DNA from 3 places in the Nocardia grenadensis genome. Region 3 is predicted to be linked to each of the others. Evidence: riboswitches for the same ligand, from Rfam matches in the RefSeq annotation. Region 3 holds a riboswitch; each other region holds the start of a gene.
The links. A riboswitch is a leader RNA that binds a small molecule or an ion and turns the genes downstream of it on or off. The one in region 3 is predicted to bind S-adenosylmethionine.
Positions count from the first base shown of each region.

Region 1 (6,339 bases), 3.0 Mb from region 3:
GTGAGCACCGTCCTGCTGGTCGTCTCCGGGGTCGTGAAGTACACCTGGCCGGGCCGGAAACTGAAAGAAGCGGGAGTGCCGAACCGGACGCTGCTGCTGGGCGGCCTCGCCGGCATAGTCGGGTTCTTCGTGATCCCGGTGCTCGGACTCTTCGTGGGTTCCGTGGTCGGCGTGTACGTCTCGGAACTACAGCGGCTCCCCGACAAGCGGCAGGCGTGGGTGTCGAGCAAACACGCCATCAAGGGTGTCGGCCTCTCGATCCTGGTGGAGTTGCTGGGCGCGTTGCTGGCGAGCGGGGTGTGGGTGGGCGGCGCGATCGCGGCCTGAGCCGCGTCCGCCGCCGCGCGATCGGTGTTCCCCGCGCAGCCCCCCGCGAAGTAGCGCGGCGGCCCGAAGCTGCTGCTCGGACAGAAGATCGGCCGCGGTCTTCGACGGGTGGGCCGCGCAGTGGGAGATATCTCGGTGCAACAGCCGAGCCGTGCGGTCGACCGCCGCATTCAGCCGGGAGACCAGCCGGCCGTACGCCGCACTCCAGGCCTTGCTCACCGTGACGAGAATACTTCGGCACCTTGGTAACTCGTGATCCGCAACCGGGCACGCGGCTATCGGCGGCGACGAGTCAGCGCGGACCGGGGCGCTTCTGGATGATGGGCAGTGGCCGCGTCGTCCCGTCGTGCGCCGAGAGCCGATCGTCGCGCGGCGGCACGAACAGCGGCAGGGTGGGAGTGGGGTCCTCGGTGGTGCGGTCGATCGCGGGCAGTCCGTAGAACGCGCGGGCATTGTCCTCCAGCACCGCGTTCATATCGGTACCGACCACATCGCAGATCAGCTCCACATCCGATTCCCGGAACGGCCGGCCCGCGCGGGTGCCGGGCAGATCGCTGCCGAACATCAGCGCCGCCGGATCGACCGCGTGGATCCGGCGCAGCGCCGTCGCGACATCCATATCGACCCGCCCGAAACCGGTCGCCTTCACTCGCGCACCCCGGTCGACCAGGTCCAGCAGATAGGACAGACCCTCCTCGGACATTCCGAGATGGTCGATGGACACCTTCGGCAGTTTCAGGATCACCGGTTGTAGCGAGGCCAGCATCTGGCCGTCGACATAGATCTCCACATGCCAGCCCGCCAACTCGTAGGCGCGTAGGGCCTGCCGGGTCATACTGGCGATATCCGCGGCCGCGCGTTTGAGGTTGAACCGGACCGCGCGCACGCCGGCCTCGTGCAGGTCGAGGATCTCGGCGTCGGAGGCGTCGGGGTCCAGCCGGGTCACCCCGACCCAGCCGGGACCGAGTTCGGACAGAGCAGCGCGCAGATAGCTCTGATCGTTGCTCTGGAACGAAGCGCTCACCACCGCGCCGCCGGAAGGCCGGAACCGGGACATCCGCCGTCGATAGTCGGCGACGGTGTAGGGCTCCGGTAGGTAGCCTTCGTTCTCGATCAGCGGAAAACGCGGATCGATGATGTGCACATGGGCGTCGAACACTGCTACAGCATGCCTGATAGATCGGGGCGTCCGCTGCTCTCGACCACGGATCGCCGAGCAGCGGACGATAGGTCAGACCTTGTGGGGTTCGCTCGCGCGCAACATATCTTCACGCTCCACGACCTTGACCCGCTCACGGCCCTCGGGCTCACCGAGGGACCGCTCGTGCGCGTCGAGCCGGTACCAGCCGGCCCAAGTGGTGAACGGGATGCCCCGGCCCTCCAGGAATTCCAGCACGGCCTCGGGCTCCGGGCTCTCGGCCGGCACGAAATCCGTGCTGTCGTCCACCAGGCAGGCGACGGTCTCATTGGCGTCACCCTTGGTGTGGCCGATGAGCCCGACCGGACCGCGCTTGATCCAGCCGGTCACATAGGTGCCGGGCAGGTAGCGGGTGGCGCCGTCGGCGTTCTCGTCGACCAGGACCCGGCCGGCCTCGTTCGGGATCACCCCGGCCTGATCGTCGAAGGGCAGCTCGGAGATGTTCTGCGACAGGTAACCGACAGCCCGGTAGACGGCCTGTACATCCCATTGCTTGAAGGTGCCGGTGCCCTTCACATTGCCGGTGCCGTCGAGCTGGGTGCGTTCGGTACGCAGACCCACGACCTTGCCGTCCTCACCCAGGATCTCCGAAGGCGATTCGAAGAAGTGCAGGAACAGCTTGTGCGGGCGATCGCCCTGGTCGCGGATGGCCCACTGCTCGAGGGTGTTGGCCACCATATCGACCTGCTTCGAATGCCGCCGCGCGGCTTCCGAACCCTCGTCGTAGTCGATGTCCTCCGGATCGACGATCACCTCGATCGTCGGGGAATGGTCGAGCTCGCGCAGCTCCAGCGGAGTGAACTTGGCCTGCGCCGGACCGCGACGGCCGAATACGTGCACCTCGACGGCCTTGTTGTTCTTCAGGCCCGTGTACACGTTCGGCGGGATCTCGGTCGGCAGCAGTTCGTCACCGGTCTTGGCCAGCACCCGCGCCACATCCAGGGCGACATTGCCGACACCGAGTACCGCGACCTTCTCCGCTTCCAGCGGCCAGGTGCGCGGCACGTCCGGATGCCCGTCGTACCAGGACACGAAATCGGCCGCGCCGTAGGAGCCGTCCAGGTCGATACCCGGAATCGGCAGCGCCCGGTCGGCGTTGGCGCCGGTGGAGAAGATCACCGCGTCGTAGAAACGACGCAGATCCGACAGCGTGATATCGGTGCCGTAATCGATATTGCCGAGCAGGCGTACCTGCTCCTTGTCCAGCACCTTGTGCAGGGCGGTGACGATGCCCTTGATCCGCGGGTGGTCCGGGGCCACGCCGTAGCGGATCAGTCCGAACGGGGCGGGCATCCGCTCGAACAGATCGATCGAGACGTCCGCATCGGATTTCATCAACGCGTCGGCGGCATAGATACCGGCCGGCCCGGCTCCGACGATCGCGATCCGAAGCGGGCGGTTCGCTTCCTTCTGCTCGGTCATCTGTTACGCGCACCCTTATCGGTCGAAAGAATCACTGGCGTTGTTGTTAGCTTAGGCTAACTTGACGCGCGGCTCGTATGCACCTACTTCGCGTCGTCCGTGGGTGGCTGTTCACCGTTGGTCGTCCCACGTCTTCGCGGGTAGCGCTGTGCTGCGGTACCCGCCGCACCCGCGATTCTATCGGGGTGCGGGCACGGTGCGATCCGGGGACCAGGGATGATCGTCGGTATGAGCGATCCCGGAGCGGCCGACGAGCAGCCGGCCACCGAATCGGGCGACGACGAGCGACCGCGCTCGATCACCCCGTTCGTCGTGGCCGCGGCGGTCGCGGCCCTGGTCCTGGTCGGTGTACTCATCGCCGGCCTGGTGGCGCCCGCTGAGAAAAATGTCACAGATTCCGACCGGATAGCGGGAGCGGTCCGGGAGTTCGCCGATGTGAGCAACCGCTACGGGCCCGAACCGCCCCGCCAAGCGGTGTGTCCCGGGTTCGTGCCCGCCCGCTCCCCGCTGGCCGGACAGCTGAAACCCGGCGAAACCGGGAAAGATATCGAGATCACGAGATTCGGCCCCGTCCATATCACCGGCGACACCGCGAATATCGAAGTGACCAGCCGTGTGGAAGGCGAGGAACGGACCGCGACCTGGTGGCTGTTCCAGTCCGACGGCGACTGGAAGGTGTGCAACCAACCGGCCGGCTGAGCTCGCCGAAGGCGTCAACCGACGTTTGACACGGCCCGACTGCGCCGGGCAATCTTTTCGATTGGGTCATGAGTACCAGTGCCAAGCCCCGGCTCGCTGGTCGGCAACCCTCCTCCGCGGTGGGGTGCTCCGGGTGACGACCTGGCGCGCATCGATCGGATGCGGCAAGTGCGGTTTCGCAGGAGGTGCCACGTATGAATTACGCAGGGGATATCGGCCCGCAGCAGGCATGGGACCTGCTGACCGGGAATCCGGACGCAGTCCTGGTGGATGTGCGGACCGAAGCCGAATGGAAATTCGTCGGAGTACCCGACACCAGCTCTATCGCCAAGCCGACACTGCTGGTCGAGTGGGTCGACGGCACCGGCACCCGCAATACCGAATTCCTGGACCAGCTGCGCGGCGCCCTGTCCGACCGCCCCGCGGACGCGCCCGTGCTCTTCCTGTGTCGCTCCGGGCAGCGTTCGGCGCACGCGGCCGACGCCGCGACCGCCGCGGGTATCGCACCCTCCTACAACATCAGCGACGGTTTCGAGGGTCCGCTGGACGAACTCGGGCATCGCGGCGGCGCCGGCTGGCGGGCCCACGGACTGCCCTGGCGGCAGTCGTGATCGGCGGCGGTTCGTTCGAACGGCCGTTACCCGAAGGCGTCGGTCCGGCGACACTGGGTGTGCGCGGCGGTCTGAGCCGTTCGGGATTCGACGAGACCTCCGAGGCCCTGTACCTGAACTCGGGGTTCGTCTACGCCAGTGCCGAAGCGGCCGAGGCCGCGTTCACCGGGGACAACCCGCACTACGTGTACTCCCGCTACGGCAACCCGACGGTGACCACCTTTCAGGAACGGATGCGCCTGCTCGACGGCGCCGAAGCCTGTTTCGCCACCGCCAGCGGTATGGCCGCCGTTTTCGTCGCCCTCGGTGCGCTGTTGAAGGCGGGCGACCGGCTGGTGGCCGCGCGCAGCCTGTTCGGCTCCTGCTTCGTGGTGTGCAACGAGATCCTGCCCCGCTGGGGTGTCGAAACGGTATTCGTCGACGGCGAAGACCTCGACCAGTGGGAAGCGGCGCTGTCCGAACCCACCGCCGCGGTGTTCTTCGAGACTCCGGCCAACCCGATGCAGACCCTGGTCGACGTGCGCAAGGTCTGCGAGCTCGCGCATGCCGCGGGCGCGCAGGTGGTCCTGGACAATGTGTTCGCCACCCCGCTGCTACAGCGCGGCTTCGGACTCGGCGCCGACGTGGTGGTCTACTCGGGCACCAAACACATCGACGGACAGGGCCGGGTACTCGGCGGCGCGATCCTCGGCACCGCCGAGTACATCGAAGGCCCGGTCAAGACGCTCATGCGCCACACCGGACCCGCCCTGAGCCCGTTCAACGCCTGGACGCTGCTCAAGGGTCTGGAAACCATGCCGCTGCGGGTCCGTCGGTCCACCGATTCGGCGCTGCGGATCGCGCGCTACCTCGAGGAGCATCCCGCCGTGAGCTGGGTCCGGTATCCGTTCCTGGAATCGCATCCGCAGTACGAGCTGGCGGCCGCGCAGATGAGCGGCGGCGGCACCGTGGTGACCTTCGAACTCGCGGCCACCGCGGATCTCGCGAAGAAGCGGGCCTTCGAGGTGCTGAACAAGCTGCGGATCATCGATATCTCCAACAACCTGGGCGACGCGAAAAGCTTGATCACCCATCCGGCGACCACCACCCACCGGGCCATGGGTTCCGAAGGCCGCGCGAGCATCGGCCTCTCGGACGGGGTCGTCCGGGTCTCGATCGGCCTGGAGGACATCGAAGATCTCCTGGGCGACCTGGACCAGGCACTGAGCTGATCGCTTCGAGGTAGTGGATCGCCGGTAGGTGCACCCTGACCGGCGGTCAGGGCTCCAGCCCCACCCACCTCGTGCCCGACCGCCTTTGCGATCGGCCGCACCCGCTCGGCGCCGAGTTCAGCGAGGCTCATAAAGGGTCGAGGCCCGTCCCACCGTTCAGGCCTCGAAGCGCATGCGCGAAGCGCGAGTCCCGAGGCCTGAACGGTGGGACCAAGGGGGCCTCGACCCCGCGCCGCCGGAGGCGGCGCCAAAGACACAGCACCTTCACGAACAAGCCCGCATCTCGACCTTCAGGGCTCACCCTCGACCAGGCCCCGTCCACGGACGCCGCCCCGCCCGCCCGCTCAGGTCCGCGGATTCGCCGCCGCCTCGGTGAACGGGGTGCGCACCCGGCCGACCAGGTCGGCGACCGAGCTCAGCACGGTGGTCGGCCGGTAGGGGTATTGCTCGACCGACACCTTCGTCGAGATACCGGAGGTCACCAGGATGGTGCGCATACCGGCTTCCATCCCGGAGATCACATCGGTGTCCATCCGGTCGCCGATCATCACACTGGTCTGGGAGTGGGCGCCGATGCGGCGCAACGCCGAACGCATCATCAGCGGATTAGGTTTGCCGATGTAGTAGGGGTCGCGGCCGGTGGCCCGGGTGATCAGGGCCGCCACCGAACCGGTCGCGGGCAGTACGCCGTCCCGGGACGGGCCGGTCGGGTCGGGGTTGGTGGCGATGAACCGCGCACCCCGCTCGACAAGCCGGATGGCCGTGGTGATCGCCTCGAACGAATAGGTGCGGGTCTCACCCAGCACCACATAATCGGGGTCCACCTCGGTCAGCACATAACCGATCTCGTGCAGTGCGGTCGTGAGTCCGG
Region 1 is NZ_CP192054.1:6,065,476-6,071,814, forward strand. Features, by position in the region: gene ACQPYS_RS27755 (DUF456 domain-containing protein) at 1-327, shown strand, start outside; gene ACQPYS_RS27760 (amidohydrolase family protein) at 620-1,486, opposite strand; gene ACQPYS_RS27765 (FAD-dependent oxidoreductase) at 1,559-2,947, opposite strand; gene ACQPYS_RS27770 (Rv0361 family membrane protein) at 3,176-3,646, shown strand; SAM riboswitch class IV at 3,711-3,823, shown strand; gene ACQPYS_RS27775 (rhodanese-like domain-containing protein) at 3,841-4,257, shown strand; gene ACQPYS_RS27780 (O-succinylhomoserine sulfhydrylase) at 4,254-5,468, shown strand; gene ACQPYS_RS27785 (HAD-IIA family hydrolase) at 5,813-6,339, opposite strand, start outside.
Region 1: linked by a shared signal. The riboswitch ahead of ACQPYS_RS27775 (rhodanese-like domain-containing protein) and the one ahead of ACQPYS_RS14010 (aminotransferase class V-fold PLP-dependent enzyme) in region 3 are both predicted to bind S-adenosylmethionine.

Region 2 (6,339 bases), 2.1 Mb from region 3:
TGCCCACCACGGTTCGCGCGGTGCTCACCCCGAACAGCCGGAAGGGCCCGCTGGTCGAAATTCTGCCCGACGGCACGCTGCACCTGTGGGTGCGGGCGCCGGCCACCGAGAGGAAGGCGAACCGGGCCGCGGCCGAACTCGTGGCCGCGCATCTCGGCGTCCCGAAAAGCGCGGTCCGGCTCACCGGCGGGGCGACCTCCCGGCGCAAACGCTTCGAGATCGCCGATTGATCGGCGAGGGGCCGGGTCAAACCGCTCCGGGGAACCCGTGCTGCCGCCACGCCTCGTACACCGCGACCGCGGCCGCGTTGGCCAGGTTCATCGATCGCCGGCCGGGCAGCATGGGGATGCGCACCTCGGCTTCGATGTGCTCATCGGCGAGCACCTTCGCCGGTAGGCCGGTCGGTTCCGCGCCGAACAGCAATACGTCGCCGGGCCGGTAGGCGATCTCGGTGTGCGCGGTGGTGGCCCGGGTGGTGAACGCGTACACCCGCTCGGGTCGCAGCTGCTTCCACGCGGTCGCCAGATCCGGGTGCACTGTCACCGAGGCGAGGTCGTGATAGTCCAGTCCGGCCCGGCGCAGCTTCGCCTCCGACATATCGAAGCCGAGCGGTTCGATCAGATGCAACTCACTGCCCGTGCCGGCGGCGAGCCGGATGGCATTGCCCGTATTACCCGGTATGCGAGGTTCATGGAACATCAATCGGAACACAGCCGACCAGTCAATCAGGTGGGGCGGCGCCGCGGTGATCGAACCGGATGATCGAGCGGTGGCCACAAGGGTGCCGGAGAGGTCGCCGGTGCGGGCGATACCGCCCGTCGCGACGCCCTGACCACAGCCAATGCGATCACCGACGTGATGCGGGGGCCGCGCACGGCACGGATTTCGGCGGCGTACCGTAGGGCCGCCCACTCTGCGGGAATCCGCTTCCGGTGCTCGAATGGGCTGTCCGATTCATTCCGGAGGGAGAAATATGGCCGTGCTGCAGGGCCACGGTAATCCAGCCGACGACGCGAGCGGTGCGCGTGATCCGGGTGCCGGCCCGGAGAAGCTCAGCCGCCAGCTGGCGAACCGACATATCCAGCTGATCGCGATCGGCGGCGCGATCGGCACCGGCCTGTTCATGGGCTCGGGTAAGACGATCTCGCTCGCCGGCCCCTCGGTGATCCTCGTCTACATGGTCATCGGCTTCTTCCTCTTCTTCGTCATGCGGGCGATGGGGGAGCTGCTGCTGTCGAACTCCGGGTACAAGTCGTTCAGCGATTTCGCCGGTGATCTGCTCGGCCCCTGGGCGGGTTTCTTCACCGGCTGGACCTATTGGTTCTGCTGGGTGGTGACCGGAATCGCCGATGTGGTGGCCATCGCCGGCTACGTGTCCTACTGGTGGGCGGATCTGCCGCTGTGGATACCCGCGCTGGTCTGCATCGTCGTCCTGCTGGTCCTCAATCTGCCCACGGTGCGCGCATTCGGTGAGACCGAGTTCTGGTTCGCGCTGATCAAGGTGATCGCCATCGGTGCGCTGATCGTCACCGGCCTGGTAATGGTGATCACCGGATTCACCGGTGACAACGGCAGCACCGCCTCGCTGGCCAACCTGTGGAACGACGGCGGTTTCTTCCCGACCGGACCCATGGGTTTCGTGGCCGGATTCCAGATCGCGGTCTTCGCCTTCGTCGGCATCGAGCTGGTGGGCACCACCGCGGCCGAGGCCAAGGAACCCGAACGCACCCTGCCCCGCGCGATCAACTCGATCCCGGTGCGTGTCCTGCTGTTCTATGTCGGCGCGCTGATCGTGATCTGCGCGGTGACCCCGTGGCGGCAGGTCTCGGCCGATGAGAGCCCGTTCGTGGCGATGTTCGCCCTGGCCGGGCTCGGTATCGCCGCGAGCGTGGTCAACTTCGTGGTGCTGACCAGCGCCACCTCCAGCGCGAACTCGGGGATCTACTCGACCTCGCGGATGGTGTACGGCCTGGCCGGTGACGGCGACGCCCCGGCCCTGTTCGGGAAACTGACCCGGCGCAAGGTCCCGGCCAACGCGCTGCGTTTCTCGTGCGCGTTCCTGCTGATCGGGGTGGTGCTGCTCTACGCGGGACAGTCGATCGTCGAAGCGTTCACCGTGGTCACCACCATCTCATCGCTGTGCTTCATGTTCGTCTGGACGATGATCCTGGTCAGCTACCTGGTCTACCGGAAGCGGCGGCCGCATCTGCACGCCGCGTCGACGTTCAAACTGCCCGGCGGTGTGCCGGCGGTCTGGGCGGTGCTGGCCTTCTTCGTATTCCTGATCTGGGCGCTCACCCAGAAGAGCGACACCCTGCAGGCCCTGCTGGTGACGCCCATCTGGTTCATAGTGCTGGGTGCGGCCTACCTGGTGGTGCGGCGCAGCCCGCACCACGCCGCGCTGCGCGAGCGGCATCGGGAGAAGGTACTCGCCGAAAACGCCGCGCTGCGCTGAGCCGATTTCATGGCGTCGGCTCCGGCGCCGCGGGCCAGGGGCCTCGTGACCCCGGCTCTGCGGCATTCGGAACCGCTCGTGCAGACCTGATCGGCCGGATCTGGAACAATCGCCCCCGTGACCGACGCCGCGAGCCCGACCCACGACGATCCCGGCACCGGCAGCCGATGGGCCGGTTTCCTACGCTGCCATCTCCCGATGGTCGTGGTGGCGGTGGTGGTGCTGATCGCCGTGGTGCTCGTCGCACAGGATCGCTGGCGCCGTGGTGCCTTCTTCTTCGGTGGCGCGACCCTCATCGCGGCCGCGTTCCGGTTGTGCCTGCCGACCGCCCGGGTCGGCCTGCTCGCGGTCCGCGGCAAACCGTTCGACGTGGGCGCGCTGACCCTGCTCGGCGGCGCCGTGGTCTTCCTCGCCGCGACCATCAACACCCTCGGCGTGGGCTGAGCGCACCGGGCGCCGGTGCTCAGCGCCCGGCGCGGGCCAGGTTCATCGTCTGGACCAGCAGTTTGCCGATGGCCGCGGCCTCGGTGAGGAACGCATCGTGGCCGTCCCGCGAGGAGATCACCTCGAAATGCCGGCAGTCGGCCAGTCCGTCGGCCAGTTCCTGCTGGGTGTGCAGCGGGTACAGCCGGTCGGAATCGATACCGCCCACGATGCACGGCACCTCGGCAGCGGCCATCGCCGCCGCGATGCCGCCGCGGCCCCGGCCGATATCGTGCCGGTTCATCGCCTCGCTGAGCAGCACGTAGGTCGCCGGGTCGAAACGCCGGCCCAACTTCTCGGCCTGGTATTCCAGATAGCTCTGCACCGCGTACCGGCCGCCGTCCCAGGGGTCCTCGCCAGCCTGTGGACTGTTGGCGAACCGGCTGTCGAGTTCGACTTCGGTGCGGTAGGTGAGATGCGCGATCCGGCGCGCGACACCCATCCCGGCCATGGGCGCGCGGCCGGTGCCGTGATAGTCGCCGCCCTGCCAGTCCGGGTCGCTGGTGATCGCCGCGATCTGGGTGCTCTGGGTGCCGATCTGGTCGGCGGTGGCGCGCGGCCCCACCGCGAGGACCAATGCGGCGGCCAAGCGCTGCGGCGCGAGCAGCATCCATTCCAGGACGCGCATACCGCCCATCGAACCGCCGATCGCCGCGGCCAGCCGGGGCACACCGAGCAGATCGAACAATTTCAGTTCGGCCGTGACCTGGTCGCGAATGGAGATCCCCGGGAACCGCGACCCCCACGGCGCCCCGTCCGGGGCGAGCGAGGCCGGGCCGGTGCTGCCCTGGCAGCCGCCGAGAACATTCGTCGCGACGACACACCACTCGTCGGTGTCGATCGGGGCCCCCGGGCCGACCATCCCGTTCCACCATCCGGCCTGTGGGTGGTCGTCGTCGGGATCGCCGGAGACGTGCGAGTCACCGGTCAGCGCGTGCTCGATCAGGACGATGTTGTCCAGGTCCGGGGACAGTTCTCCCCAGCGTTGTACGGCCAGCCGGACCTGCGGCAGCCGGGCGCCGTTCTCGAGGGTGAGTTCGCCGATATCGATATATCCGAGGGTGCCGTCGGGCGGCGGTAACTGGGCCACCGGCCGGGCGGTGGTCGATTCGGTGCCCACCTTCACGCGAGGGCTTCCGCTGAACCGGCGAACGGTACCGATGTCCGGAGCGTATGAATCATCGCTGTGGATCCGGCCGAGAGGGTGCGGAGGCCGCCGGACGCGACCGCCGGTCGCCGGCAGGTGGCTCCGGCAGCGGTCCCACCACGAATACTGTGATCGCTCATATCGTGCTCCAGAAAATGGGGGGTTTCTCGTCGAGTCGTGAGAACGCCGCGGTCAACGCGACCAGCACCGGCACAAATCGACGACCTCCTGACGTGCGCTTGCTCCCGGCTCTCGGGAGCCAGGTCATCACCCGGAGCACCCCACCGCAGCAGGAGGGTTGCCGGCCAGCGAGCCGGGGCTTGGCGCTGGCGCTCATGACCTGCCGAATATGGTAGCCGGGTGCCGATACGGATCGAAATCGGCATATGGGTCTACCAGGTAATCTTGTGGCGTGTCTCACCCCTGTGAGATCTCACGACCGGGGCTGGCTGCACCGTGACACCGCCACAAGCAGTACGCTCGTCTTGGTTACACCAGACGTCTCGTGGACAACGCGGGATGTATACGTTGTCTGTTGAACAGCTGGGGTCCGCTCACAAGCGTGTTCGCCTGGCCGTGCAATGAGGGCACCAGTCTTAGGAGGACACGAAGATCCATGTCCAAGATCAAGGTTGAAGGCACCGTCGTTGAACTCGACGGCGACGAGATGACGCGGATCATCTGGCAGTTCATCAAGGACAAGCTGATCCATCCGTACCTCGATGTGAACCTCGAGTATTACGACCTCGGCATCGAATACCGCGACAAAACCGACGACCAGGTCACCATCGACGCCGCCAATGCCATCAAACAGCACGGTGTCGGCGTCAAATGCGCGACGATCACCCCCGACGAGGCCAGGGTCGAGGAATTCGGCCTCAAGAAGATGTGGCGGTCGCCCAACGGCACCATCCGCAACATTCTCGGCGGCACCATCTTCCGCGCGCCGATCATCATCTCCAACGTCCCGCGCCTGGTACCGGGCTGGACCAAGCCGATCATCATCGGCCGTCACGCCTTCGGCGACCAGTACCGCGCCACCGACTTCAAGGTCTTCCAGTCCGGCACCGTCACCCTCACCTTCACCCCCGAGGACGGCAGCGAGCCCATCGTGCACGAGGTCGTGCAGATGCCGGAGGACGGCGGCGTCGTGATGGGTATGTACAACTTCAAGAAGTCCATCGAGGACTTCGCGCGTGCCTCGTTCAACTACGGGCTGCAGCAGAACTACCCCGTCTACATGTCGACGAAGAACACCATCCTCAAGGCCTACGACGGCATGTTCAAGGACACCTTCGAGGCGGTCTTCGAAGCCGAGTTCAAGAGCCAGTTCGAGGCGGCCGGCCTCACCTACGAGCACCGGTTGATCGACGATATGGTCGCCTCCTCCATGAAGTGGGAGGGCGGCTACGTCTGGGCTTGCAAGAACTACGACGGCGACGTCCAGTCCGATACGGTCGCGCAGGGCTTCGGCTCGCTCGGCCTGATGACCTCGGTGCTGCTGACCCCGGACGGCCGGACCTGTGAGGCCGAGGCCGCGCACGGCACGGTCACCCGGCACTACCGCCAGCATCAGCAGGGCAAACCGACCTCGACCAATCCCATCGCGTCGATCTTCGCCTGGACCCGCGGCCTCGAGCACCGGGGCAAGCTGGACAACACCCCCGAGGTCATCGGTTTCGCCCAGACCCTCGAGGATGTGGTCATCAAGACCGTCGAGGGCGGGCAGATGACCAAGGACCTCGCGCTGCTGGTCGGCGGGGACCAGGGCTATCTCACCACCGAGGAGTTCCTGGCCGCGCTGGACGCCAACCTGGCCCGCGCGCTGAAGTAGGACACCCGGCCTGTGTCGATGCCCCTGCCCGATATGGGTGGGGGCATCGGCATAGCGAAGCAAGATTTCTCAGAACCCGACGCCGCTGCCGAGGAACTGGCAAGCTGTCAACAAGGTGGGCCATGAGCGTCCGCCCGGTGATCTACACCGTAATGCTGCTGGTGATTCCGGAGGACGACGATGTTCGAATGGTCCGATACCGACCTGATGGTCCGCGACGCGGTGCGGACGTTCATCGATAAGGAAGTGCGCCCCCATCTGGACGCATTGGACAGCGGGGAGATGCTGCCCTATCCGATCCTGCGCAAGCTGTACGCGGATTTCGGTATCGGTGCCATGGCGGAGGAGGCGCTGAACAAGCAGCTGGCGGCGAAACAGGCGGCTGCCGACGGGACGGAGAAGCCGGCCGCGGCGGACCAG
Region 2 is NZ_CP192054.1:919,235-925,573, forward strand. Features, by position in the region: gene ACQPYS_RS04005 (DUF167 domain-containing protein) at 1-230, shown strand, start outside; gene ACQPYS_RS04010 (tRNA (cytidine(34)-2'-O)-methyltransferase) at 247-711, opposite strand; gene cycA (D-serine/D-alanine/glycine transporter) at 974-2,455, shown strand; gene ACQPYS_RS04020 (DUF3017 domain-containing protein) at 2,654-2,899, shown strand; gene metX (homoserine O-acetyltransferase MetX) at 2,919-4,064, opposite strand; SAM riboswitch class IV at 4,316-4,426, opposite strand; gene ACQPYS_RS04030 (NADP-dependent isocitrate dehydrogenase) at 4,702-5,919, shown strand; gene ACQPYS_RS04035 (acyl-CoA dehydrogenase family protein) at 6,100-6,339, shown strand, end outside.
Region 2: linked by a shared signal. The riboswitch ahead of metX (homoserine O-acetyltransferase MetX) and the one ahead of ACQPYS_RS14010 (aminotransferase class V-fold PLP-dependent enzyme) in region 3 are both predicted to bind S-adenosylmethionine.

Region 3 (6,339 bases):
CGTCCACGGCCGCGGTGCTCCGGCTCCAGCAGCCGGGCTATGCTGCCTAAGCGGCCACCAAGGGCGCGGTCGAGGCGATGACACTCATTCTGGCGCGGGAGTTGCGGGGTCGCGATGTGACCGTGAACGTGGTCGCCCCGGGTCCGACCGCGACGCCGCTGTTCCTCGACGGCGAGGACGCGGACACCGTCGACCGGATCGCCCGGATGTCTCCGCTGGAACGACTCGGCGAACCGGCCGATATCGCGGAAACGGTGGCTTTCCTCGCCGGACCGGCCCGGTGGGTGAACAGGCAGGTGCTCTACGTCAACGGCGGGGTCGCCTGAACTTGCCGGCGAGGCGCGCCGACCGGATCGAGGGAGGTGCGTCCGGGGTTTCCGGTCGTACAACAATGACGAGCCGCCGGTGGACCGGGGCCGGTGTTCCGGCGCCCGATTTCGATCAGGCTGAGCCGACCCGTCGCGCCCGGTGCCGCGTGGGTGATCAACTGACCGAATGAGCTATGCCCCCTACGACCTGACCTATACCGCCGCCGAGCAGCGTTACGAGAAAGTCCCGTACCGCCGCAGCGGCAACTCCGGCCTCGACCTGCCCGCGTTCTCGTTCGGACTGTGGCAGAAGTTCGGTACCGACTACCCCTTCGCGACCCAGCGTGAGATCATTCTGCACGCCTTCGACCTGGGTATCACCCATTTCGACAATGCCGATCGCTACGGTCCGCCGCATCGGGCCGCGCAGAAGAACTTCGGCCGGGTGCTCGCCAAGGATCTCGCGCCTTACCGGGACGAGCTCATCCTGTCGACCAAGGCCGGGAATCCGATCGGGCCGAGCCCGTATCTGAAGGGCGGCTCCCGCAAATCGCTGCTCACCTCGCTCGAGCACAGCCTGCGTGATCTCGGCACCGATTACGTCGATATCTTCTACCACCACAGCCCCGACCTCGGGACTCCGCTGGAGGAAACGGTGGGTGCGCTGGTCGGCGCCGTACAGCAGGGCAAAGCGCTGTATATCGGAATCTCCAACTATCTGCCCGACCGCGCCCACGAGGCCGCCGAACTGCTCCGGGCCGCCGGTGTACCCCTGCTCATCCATCAGGCCCGGTATTCGATCTACGACCGCCGCCCCGAACAGAACGGGCTGCTGGACACCGCGCGGCGCGACGGGTTCGGCGCCATCGTCTATTCGCCGCTGGCACAGGGGTTGCTGACCGACAAGTACCTCGAGCGTATCCCTGAGGATGCCCGTGCGGTCGACAGCACCTTCCTGTCGCCGGATGCCATCGACGAGACCTATCGTCGCCGCACCGCCGAACTGAACAAGATCGCCGCGGCCCGCGGGAAGTCGCTGGCCCAGCTCGCGCTGCAGTGGGTGCTGCGGCGGCCCGAGGTCACCTCGGCGCTGATCGGGGCGAGCAGCACGGCCCAGCTCGACCACAATCTCGCGGCGCTCGAGTTCCCGGAACTCACCGATGACGAGCTCGCCCTCATCGACGAGCACGGCATCCACGGAACCGGGTTGGATCTTTGATCCGGTGCGCCCTGCTCGGTCGCGGAGCAACGGCAGGAGCCGGGCGCCCCGGCGCCGGATCTCGAGCAGGTACGGGGTATCGGACAGCACGAAGTGGGGTGATGCCGAGATCCTGTAACGGCGCAGCGATTTCGCGACGTCCTCGCAGCACCCATCAGCCACGTGGTGCCCGCGCCGCCGACGGTGCCGGGGCGGTGTAGAGGTTTCCGGGCCACGGACCCGATCACGATGATCCGAAGTGCCGAAGCGAGCGGTATCCCGATTCGAGAACAGCTGGAGCACAGCGGATGCGCGGACCGCGAAGGACAGGTGGGTTTCCGGGCGGTGTGTACGCCGAGCCGGCGCGGGTGGAACGGATGGATCGTGGTCGAGTTGACAAGCCGGTGGCCGTATGCCAACCTCGCACCAGGTCATGAGTGCCAGCGTGAAGCCCCGGCTTGCTGGCCGGCAACCCTCCTCCGCGGTGGGGTGCCCCGGGTGACGACCTGGCCGCTGCTCGACCGAGCACGGCAAGCGCGGACTCCGCCGAATCGAAGCCCGGAGTCCCTCCATCGAAGGGATTGCGTGATGACCGCTGTTCTCGACCTCACCTGTGCTCCCGCCCGCGTCTCCGGCGACGACCTGCGGGTGCCGCTGGTCCAGGGCGGTACCCGTACCTACACAAACTTCGACTACGCGGCCAGCGCCCCGGCCCTCGCGCAGGTCACCGCACGGGTGGGCGATCTGCTGCCGTACTACGCGAGTGTGCACCGCGGCGCGGGATATGCCTCGCGTATCTCCACCCGCTGCTACGAGGCGGCCCGCGAAACGGTCCGCCACTTCCTGCGCTGCGCCGCCGACCAGGAGGTGGTGTTCACCCGGAACACCACCGACGCGCTCAACCTGCTCGCCGCCTGCGTACCCGGCGATACCGTGGTTCTCGATATCGAACACCACGCCAACTTCCTGCCCTGGGCCGGGCGCGGCCGCCGGGTGGTGCCGGCCGCCGGCACCCTCGCCGAGACCGTCGACCGTCTCGCCGCCGAACTCGGCGCGAAACCGGCGGCTCTGCTCGCGATCACGGGCGCGTCCAATGTCACCGGTGAGGTGCTGCCGCTGACGGAGCTGGCCGCGCTCGCCCATCGCCACGGTGCGCGGATCCTGGTGGACGCGGCCCAGTTGGCGCCACATCGGCGTATCGATCTGTGCGCCACCGACATCGACTATGTGGTGTTCTCCGGGCACAAACTGTACGCACCGTACGGTGCCGGGGTGCTGGCCGGGCGCCGCGACTGGCTCGACGCCGCGCCGCCGTATCTGGCCGGCGGTGGCGCGGTCACCGAGGTCACCCCGGATACCGCGGCCTGGGCGGCGGTGCCGCATCGGCACGAGGCCGGTTCACCCAATGTGCTGGGCGCCGCGGCGCTGGCGGCCGCCTGCGAGGCGCTCACTGAACTCGCCGGTCCGGCCGCGGCGCACGAACGGGTGCTCACCGACCGGTTGCGCACCGGACTGACGGAAATCGCCGGTGTCCGATGCCTCCGGATCTTCGGCGACAGCACCGACTCTGTGGGCATCGTCGCCTTCACCGTGGACGGTTTCGAACCGGGCCGGGTCGCGGCCTATCTGTCCGCCGAACACGCGATCGGCGTGCGTGACGGCCGCTTCTGCGCCCACCCGCTGCTGGCTCGGTTCGGGCTCGATGCCGCACTGCGCGCCAGTATCGGGCTCGGCACCGGCGCCGATGATGTGGATCGGCTGCTCGACGCCGTACGGACTTTGGTCACGGCCGGGCCGCAGTGGGATTATGTCTGCTCGAACGGCCGCTGGGATCCGGTCCCGGAGACCCGTCCCGGCCTGACCGCGGGCCCGGATACCGCGGCCGCCCCGTGCACGGCGTGACCCGCCGGGTGCCGTGTCAAGAAGAGATAGGTACCCAATGATGTCCTGCGGTTTCGCCGGATTCCCGCATCGATCCCGAACCGACCGGAGTGAGCCGAGATGACCGTCGACATCGACACGATGACCGACCCGGCAGATGTGCACGCCGCGCAGCAGGTGTTCCGTACCGCGATGGTCGGCATTCCGCCGATCTCGGCGGAAGCCGCCGACGCGCTGACCGAACCCGGACGCACCCTCGGCGCCCGGGTCGGCGGTGAACTGGTCGGGACGGCGAATTCCTACACCAGCTGGCTGGTGGCGCCGGGCGGGGCACGCCTGCCGCACGCCGCGGTGACGCACGTCGGTGTCCTGTCCACACACGCGCGGCAGGGGATCGCGACCGCATTGCTGCGCCGCCAGCTCACCGAGATCGCCGCCCGCGGGGAGGTCGTCGCTTCACTGCGCGCGACCCAGGGGGGTATCTACGAACGGTTCGGATACGGCGTCGCCGGCTCGTCGGCGCGCTGCGAGATCGATGTGCACCGGGCCCGCTTCCGCGAGACCGTACCCACCGCGGGACCGGTCCGGCTGCTCGCACCCCCGGACAGCTGGGAGATACCCGCCAAGATCTACGCGACCGCGGAGGTGACGTGGACCGCGGCGATCGATCGCCCCTCGTACTGGTGGCGGTTACAGGAGCTGTTACGGGCCCGGGGCCATGTCGCCGTGCACGGCGAACCCGGTGCGGAGGACGGGTTCGTACGCTATCGCGCCGCCGAGTCCGCGGAATGGACGCGCGGTCCACGACGGACGGTGGTGGTCGACGATCTCGTCGCGACGACTCCCGCCGCCTTCACCGGTCTCGTCCGTCACCTGCTCGGCGCCGATATCGTCGACGCGGTCGTGCTGTCCGCGATCTCGCCCGACACTCCGCTGCGGCACCTGCTGATCGATGAGCGGGCGGTCCGGGTCACCGATATCCGCGACGAGACCTGGTTGCGGCTGGTCGATGTCCCGGCCGCGCTGGCCCGGCGAACCTATCGGCCCGGCCGGCCGCTGGTCGTCGCGGTCACCGATCCGATCCTGCCCGCCAACACCGGCAACTACCGGATCGGGGACGGCGGGGTCACCCGGGTGGACGAGCCCGCGGACCTCGGTACCGACGTCGCGGCGTTGGCGGCCGCCTACCTCGGTGGCACCCGTTGGCGCCACCTGGTGTTCGCGGGCCGCGTCACCGAGCACCGGCCCGGCGCCGCGGCGACCGCGGACGCGCTGTTCGAGGTAGACGAGCACCCGTTCAGCGGGACGTACTTCTGACCGCCTCCTCGCTCCGGCCGGCCGCGTAGTGCGCGGCGATCTCGTCACTGGTGGTAACCCATACGCCGGGATGCTCGACGATGTAGGCCAGTGCTTCGTCGAGGTACCGGGCCCGGAACGCCTGCCCGGTGACGAAGGGATGCAGGGCCAGGGCGAGGACGCGGCCGCTCGTTTCGGAGTCCGCCCACAGCCGGTCGAGCTGATCCCGCACGATCCGGACGAAATCGGGGCCGCCGAGCCCGGTGCCGAGGAACAGGGTGTTGTCGTTCAACTCCACCGAGTACGGCACGCTGAACAGGCCCGGGACGCGCAACGGGTAGGGCTGGTCATCGTTGGTCCAGTCCAGGACGTAGTCGACGCCGAGTTCGCGCAACAATGCCGGAGTGCGGAAACTCTCGGAGAGCGCGGGGCCCATCCAGCCGCGCGGTCGCGTCCCGGTGCCGCGTTCGATGGTGGTGAGCACATCCGCGAGGTAGGCGCGCTCGTCCGCCGCGGAGATCTCGGCCTGGAGGACGGAATTGTTCCGGCCGTGTGCCAGCCAGGCCCAGTCACGGTCCCGGCCCGCTTCGATGAGGCGCGGGTAACGGTCGACCACGTCGGAGTTGAGCAGGGCGCTGGCCCGGATACCGTGCCGGTCCAGCGATTCCAGGATCCGCCAGAACCCCACCCGGGGGCCGTAATCGCGCCAGCCGTAGTTGAGCGGATCCGGGACCTGCCCGGCGGTCCCGGCGAAGATACTGGTGGAGGGCCGGTCCACCCGATAGTGCTCGATATTGAGTCCCACGTAGAACGCCACGCGTGCACCGCCCGGCCACCGGATCGGCTCACGGTCGACGATGGCGCTGTAGTCGAACAGTTCGTTGTCCATTCGGCTATGGTCGAAGCATCACACAGATGTGAAGGTCAAATTGTTCGGGTGAGGTCGGTGGAATGCGGATCGCGGAACTGTCACGGCGCACCGGCACGTCCCGCCGGTTGCTGCGTTACTACGAGGAACAGGGTCTGATCGCCGCTCAGCGGTGCGCGAACGGCTATCGCAGCTACGACGAGCGGTTCGTCGACCGGGTCCTGCAGATCCGGGGACTGCTCGACGCCGGGCTGCCGACCCGGATCATCAAACAGATTCTCCCGTGCCTGGACAAGCCGCGGTCCATCTACTTTCCGGACGCGACCCCGGAAATGCTCGCGACCCTCGAGGGCGAACGGGACCGGATGAGCGAACGGATCCGCTGCCTGGAGCGGAACCGGGACGCCGTCACCGAATACCTCTGTGCGGTACGCGAATACGGTGGCCAGCGGGTGTAGCGGCCGCAACCGGTTCCGGGATCGCTTCCGGCATATCACGGGAGACTGCGTGCGGACGGGTACGCTCCGATGCTCGTGAGGACGTCACGGATACTGCTCGCCGCCGGTGTCGCCGTGCTCGCCTGGGGCGAGTGGGTGAACTGGAGGTCGTCGCGGCGGCTCGTCGGGTCCGCGACCGGCGCGAGCGAAGCGGTCGTCGTACTCGGGTTTCGCAATGCGGCACCGACGGTCAATGCGCTGAACAGATGGCGGGTGCGCGCCGGACTGCGCTCCTGCGACACCCGGCTCGACACCTGGATGGTCTTCTGCGGCGGCGCGGTCGTGGGCACG
Region 3 is NZ_CP192054.1:3,068,830-3,075,168, forward strand. Features, by position in the region: gene ACQPYS_RS14000 (SDR family oxidoreductase) at 78-326, shown strand; gene ACQPYS_RS14005 (aldo/keto reductase) at 496-1,527, shown strand; SAM riboswitch class IV at 1,936-2,049, shown strand; gene ACQPYS_RS14010 (aminotransferase class V-fold PLP-dependent enzyme) at 2,095-3,408, shown strand; gene ACQPYS_RS14015 (GNAT family N-acetyltransferase) at 3,508-4,704, shown strand; gene ACQPYS_RS14020 (polysaccharide deacetylase family protein) at 4,685-5,572, opposite strand; gene ACQPYS_RS14025 (MerR family transcriptional regulator) at 5,635-6,009, shown strand; gene ACQPYS_RS14030 (YdcF family protein) at 6,079-6,339, shown strand, end outside.